DNA from 2 places in the Shewanella sp. SM69 genome. Region 2 is predicted to be linked to the other one. Evidence: predicted binding sites of a transcription regulator. Region 2 holds the regulator's gene; the other holds the start of a gene.
The links. The regulator LexA, encoded in region 2, represses DNA repair genes until DNA is damaged. The targets are predictions, from matches to a motif close to TACTGTATNNNNATACAGTA.
Positions count from the first base shown of each region.

Region 1: L5M37_RS04835 (YebG family protein) is a predicted target of LexA. The motif match lies at 1,356-1,375, and genes of this name have one in related genera.

Region 1 is NZ_JAKKRV010000002.1:342,097-345,297, forward strand. It holds gene proQ (RNA chaperone ProQ) at 1-288, opposite strand, end outside; gene L5M37_RS04830 (GAF domain-containing protein) at 569-1,027, opposite strand; gene L5M37_RS04835 (YebG family protein) at 1,045-1,344, opposite strand; gene L5M37_RS04840 (paraquat-inducible protein A) at 1,551-2,183, shown strand; gene L5M37_RS04845 (paraquat-inducible protein A) at 2,185-2,802, shown strand; gene L5M37_RS04850 (PqiB family protein) at 2,789-3,201, shown strand, end outside.
Region 2 is NZ_JAKKRV010000016.1:36,919-40,119, forward strand. It holds gene coxB (cytochrome c oxidase subunit II) at 1-648, opposite strand, end outside; gene L5M37_RS18640 (cell division inhibitor SulA) at 1,051-1,563, opposite strand; gene lexA (transcriptional repressor LexA) at 1,560-2,180, opposite strand; gene plsB (glycerol-3-phosphate 1-O-acyltransferase PlsB) at 2,341-3,201, shown strand, end outside.

The sequences.
Region 1 (3,201 bases), on a different contig from region 2:
AATGTGCTCTTGCTCTAACTCGCCGCAAGGTTCGCCATCCAGATTTACGCGTTGTGCGCCCGCTTTAACGCACTTTAAATAGCGCCAGCTGCTGGTGTAACGTCTCAAGGCAACTCTGAGCTGAGTTTTACTGACTTTAGAATCATCAGCCAACCTTTCAGCCAAATCTTGAAACAATCCGATTTTTAATGGCTTAGTTTCACCTTCAGCAATAAAGCACAAAGGAAATGTTTCATACAAATACGCCAAAATTGCATTGGTGTCGGTCAACTTTTCTGTTGATTCCATCATTACTTCCACAGTCAAAAAGGGACATCGATTCGAGGTGATATATATCAGCTTCTTACATGTCGTTTATCTTCGTTAAACTCAATATTGAGTCAACGTACAAATTAGCATCCTAGCCGCGTTTACTAAAGTTAAAAAATATACCTTAACAAATTTTGACAGCTCAAAACACTAAGCTTATTCATTGCATGCCAATCAAACCAGCTTAATGCGTGCAGGCGCATATTATAAGGCGCACGCCACCGATTGCGACTATGAATTATGCGTTATTGTACGCAAATTAATCAAATAGGCAGTTTTCAAAACTTTTAACCAGTAATTCCAGCCCCTTTTGGTCTTCTTCATCGAAACGATCGAAGATAGGACTGTCAATATCGAGCACGGCAACCACGTTACCTTGCGCACGAACTGGCACAACGATTTCAGAATTACTGGCAGAATCACAGGCAATATGACCATCAAATTGATGGACATCAGCCACTCGCTGAGTTTGATTAGTGAATGCTGCAGTACCACACACACCTTTTCCTAACGGAATGCGTGTACAAGCCACTTTACCTTGAAACGGGCCTAATACTAGTTGTTCGCCACGCATAACGTAGAATCCCACCCAGTTCAGCTCAGTTAAATTATCATTGAGCAAGGCTGAAAAATTCGCCATCGCCGCAACAAGGTCGTCTTCCCCTTCCAACAAGGCCAAGGCTTGACGGTTAAGTGACTCATAAAATTTCGATTTCATTACATTTCCTAACAATTTTATTCTGCTGCTTCGGTCTTTTTAGCCGCTTTTTTCGCTGCAGGCGGATTCGTTGGCGTACTATTAACCTGAACGGCGCCTTTAAGCAAGTTCGTCAGCTCATCTTTATTGTTAGCAAAATAGAATGCGAGCTTTTCGCCCACACTTTCATCTATACCCAAATCAGCTTTTTGAATGAAGGGGATAAGGTTATCGGCGATATCGAGCATCTTATCGTAGGCATCAGCCTCCTTCTTAGATGTGAATGTCATCTTTTCAACCCCTTCTCTGACCACGACAAACTGTGTTATTACTGCCATGACTGCCCTCGCACTGTTTTTATATACAGTAACTAGAGTGACATAGATTGAACTTGTGATGCAAGTGTTCTGATTAATCTGATATTATTAGCGTACTTTCGTTGCCAAGATTATAAAACGCTAGACGTGGCTGAACAGCTAACTAGCACGACACTTTGCACCGATCTCGCTGTTATGACTCCTATTAGGCTAATATATATTTTTATATGCATGAAAACGCAGCAGAAAATTCAGTAACCCTATGCCGTTCCTGCGATTTAGCGATCCGCAAACGTGCCTTGCCTAGCGGCGTTAGAGCACTCTGTCCTCGTTGCAGCACTGCACTTTATGACACGCCATACTGTTCTGTGAATGGTATGTTAGCCCTATGTATTTCGGCATTAGTGTTTTATTTCCCTGCCAATTTTTTACCCGTACTCGAGATCCACTTTTTCGGTAGTATTCGTACTACCACGGTTTTCCAAGGGGCATTTGCAGTATTTGACCAAGGCTATTGGGTTGTAGGTGTCGCCGTACTTGCCGCAGCTGTGATAGGTCCAGGCTTATTACTGTTATCGATATTGACACAGATTTTAATTGTGAAATGGGGATTGAGTAGCCTTTTTTGGCGTAACTCATTGAAGCAGTTATTAAAATTTCATGGTATCTTATCGCAGCTCACTATGCTGGAAATTTATGTGATCAGCTTCTTAGTTTCATCATTTCAGCTATCTGATTTTTCGGACATTTATTTTGGTATGGGCACATTTTGCTTCACTATGCTGTTTCTCGTGACCTTGTTTCTACAAAGAGAATACGACTTAGAACATATGTGGACGTTATTGGAAGGTCATAGCTGATATGAAACAACAAGGTAAAGATATCGGCCTATGTCTCTGTAAAGTGTGTCGCCAACTCAACAGCAGTGAACTCACGCACTGTCAGCGCTGTGAAACTGAGTTGCACGTCAGGGACTATTCCAGCCTGCAAAAAAGTTGGGCTTTGTTGATTACCGCTGCCATCTTACTGGTGCCAGCCAACATTTACCCTATCACTATGCTGACCAACCAAGGCCAAGTGCGGCACGACACGATTTTTTCGGGCATTTTACATTTAGTGCATTCAGATATGCTGCCTATTGCCATCATAGTGTTTACCGCCAGTATTTTAGTACCATGGATTAAAATCATCGGCTTATCCATTTATCTGTGTGCGATCAGCTTTGATATCCCGATTTCAAAAAAGAAATTGATGGTGGGTTTTCACATCATCGAATGGATTGGCCGCTGGTCAATGCTCGATTTATTTGTCATCTCAATCACAGTGGCATTAGTGAACATAGGACAATTACTCGACGCGAAACCAGCGCCTGCGGCTACCGCATTTGCCTTGGTGATTCTGTTAACTCAGTTAGCCGCAAAAGTTTTAGACACTCGTTTACTCTGGGATCGATTGGAACCTCAAGATGACACAAATTGAATCGCCGAAAGTTGTAAAGAAAAAACTCTTTTCGCCCATTTGGCTACTTCCTATTGTCGCGTTGGCATTAGGTGCTTGGCTGGGCATTAAGAGCATTAAAGAATCGGGAGTTGAAATTCAAATTCACTTTCCGAGCGCCACTGGGATTGATGTAGGTAAAACCTTAGTCAAATACCAAGGTTTGACTGTCGGTAAAGTGAAAGACATTGGCATAGATGAAGATCTCAAAGGCGTGAACGTCAAGGTCATGATGGACTACCGCGCTAAGCCTTTCTTGAATAAAGAAACCCTCTTCTGGCTTGTCACACCTAAAGCAAGTATTACAGGTGTTGAAGGCTTAGATGCGCTGTTTTCCGGTAACTATATTGCTATCCAACCAGGGAAAGGTAATGCCTCGAC
Region 2 (3,201 bases):
GCCGGGTTTGTCGATGCGAGTCCAGGCCTCATTGATAAATCCTGGATTGGCATCTTTCTTAATGGCAAAGGCGGGTACCCACCAAGAATGGATGACATCCTCTGAAGTCATCAGAAAGCGGATTTTGCGGTTTATTGGTAGAACGAGCGGTTTATCGACTTCCAATAGATAGTTTTCACCCTTGGTTTCGGTGCCTTCGATTTGTGCTCTGGGTGTTGTCAGTATGCTATAAAAATCAATATCTTGATCGAAATAGCTGTAATGCCATTTCCATTGGGACCCCGTAACTTTTACGGTGAGATCGGCGTTGCTGGGATCTTCCATTGCGATTAAAGTTTTTGTCGCTGGAATCGCCATTAAGATCAAAATGATAAATGGCAGAATCGTCCAAGCGATTTCAACTTTAGTGCTTTCGTGAAAGTGGGACGCGACAGCGCCTTTGGATTTTCTGTGGTTGATCATGGCGTAAATCATGACGCCAAAGACCACTAGGCCTATTGCGCAGCAGATATACAAAATGGTCATGTGCAAGTGATAAACCTTGCCACTGATCTCGGTCACGCCAGGGGTCATGTTGAACCGCATGTCCGCGGCGGTCAACGGTGGTGCGAAAAGCACCACGAGTAAACAATACAACAATTGCTTCACAAGACTTCTCCTCTGCCAATTGCGAATAGCAACTACAAAGAAGAGCAACACAGTAAGTCTCAACTCTATGCAAACTCTTCAGTTCCCAAAAAAGCTTTTTTGACTTCAACGTGCGTTGGCGGCTGTTACTTTTAATCAAGTATTGTTACTGCTGGTAATTAGCCACGCTGGCACATACTGCTGAAATAAATCTGTTCTCTATTTTTAGTGGCGCTTCGAGTTCGATAAATACTCGATTCATTGACCACGGAAGGTGATATATCATCACCGACTTAACCAACCATACTTGCTGTTTAAATATTGATCAAGATCACTTATTTATCTAATTATCTGAAAAATTGCCAAAAAAAAGCCTCACATTCATAGGTGAGGCGGCTTTCAAGGTAAAAATTAAATGAATATTTAGTGTACAGCGCTAAAAAAAGATTGCTGACCGAAGAGATTGCCTTGCTCAATGCGTACGTCGGCATGTAAGTGACTGTTTACGTCTTCAAGCACTATGCCCATAGCTCGGGCACTTTTAGCCACGATTTGTAGGCGTCGATTATCCCGCGCATCCAATGATTGAGTCCAAGTAATGACTGCACTGGACGTACCACTTGTCAGGGCTTTTTCCATTGCCCACAGGGTTTCGACTTCATCTTTAGCATGTACCAGCAAAACTCTATCCATACGCACACCTGCGCTGGCGAGCATTTGCTTGTAGCCAATACTTGGAGGGTTGATGAGCACTAACCAACGGCCCTGTTGGCTTAACTGAGCGAGTTGTGCACTCAGATGAATTAATTCTTGGCGACCTTGAGTCTTAGTTGGCATGCAGGCGATGGGCGCATGGTGCCAGTCATAGTCAGCATCACGGACTTCATCGAGCCACAGGCCCGGATGGCGGGGGGCATTGCCAAGTAGTTTATTCATAGCCAATCTCCATTACGGATCACACCGACGGCGAGTCCTTCAATTGTTAAACTTTGGAAGCCTAAATCCACTTTAATCGGGGAGTAATCTTCATTTTCGGCATGTAGATAGACTACATTACCTTTTTTTTCGAAACGTTTAACAGTGACATCGTCATCGACTCTAGCGACAACCACTTGACCATTTCTAGCTTGTTCTACTTTATGAACTGCCAGCAAATCACCTTCGAGAATGCCGATATTTTTCATGCTGTCGCCTTTTACTCGCAGTAAAAAATCGGCGGCGGGATGGAACATGCTTGGGTCGACTTGGTAGTACTGTTCAACATGTTCTTGGGCGAGGATAGGTTCACCTGCGGCCACTTGGCCGATGAGCGGTAAACCTGTTTCAGTCAAATCTTCGATTTCCGCAGGCAGACGAATGCCCCGAGATGTGCCAGGCATGATCTCAATGCAGCCCTTTTTCGCCAACGCTTTAAGGTGTTCTTCAGCCGCATTGGCGCTCTTAAAACCTAAACGGGTTGCGATTTCTGCCCGAGTGGGTGGCATGCCAGTATCGGCAATATTTCGTTTAATTAGCTCTAATATTTCAGCTTGGCGTGGCGTCAAAGGTCTCATGGTGTTTCCTGTTTTTCTATACAGTTACTGTTAGTATATACAGTATTATTTGCAGCGCAAGTATTAACCACTTTTTAGCTATGTTGGAGAGAATTAGCGAATATTGCCCATAGTCTGGTATTCTATCGGGCTAGTAAACGCACTTAATTGCATAAGAATAATGCCTAAACACGACTCTCTTTGGTTGAAATCATTACGTTGGATCCAAAAACACTTAGTGCACACTATTGTGGTGCCTCAGGATCCCTTTGCCGATCTGAATCTGGATGCTTCCAGACCCCTTGTTTATGTGATGAAAACAGAATCCCTCAGTGACATCGCTGCTTTGAGCGAAATAACGGCTAAGTTAGGCTTACCAAGCCCTTATGAGCCTCTAGTGGCTAATGGTGTGACTGCGCCTCGGGTTGTCTGTCTTCAAGGACGTAAGCCACTATTTGGCGAACGTGCTGGTAATGAGCCTTTCCTCGAATGCTTTATGCGTTTGTTAGCCGTGCATAAGGAACGTCCTGAATTGGATATTCAACTGGTGCCCGTGAGCTTGTATTGGGGTCGCACGCCAGGGAAAGAAGACGACACTATGAAGGCGGCCGTATTTGAGCGGGAAAACCCGACTTGGTTGCGCAAGTGCTTGATGATTCTGTTCTTAGGTCGACATAACTTCGTGCAGTTTTCGAATGCCGTATCCCTGCGTTACATGGCTGACGAACATGGCACCGACATGGGGATTGCCCATAAGTTAGCACGGGTTGCGCGCGTGCATTTCCGTCGTCAACGTAAGGTAATGACAGGGCCTGTGCTGCCAAACCGCCAAGCACTGTTTCATTCGTTGCTCAAATCTGAGTCGCTGCGCAAAGCGATTCAAGAAGAAGCCGCCAGTAAAAAGATTTCTGAGACCCAAGCGCGCGAGACGGCTATTGAGTACCTCGATGAAATCGCTGCCGATTACTCAGACAGTTTAGTGCGCATTGCCGAGCGTTTCTTAACTTGGCTGTGGAACAAGCTTTACAGCGGGATCAACATT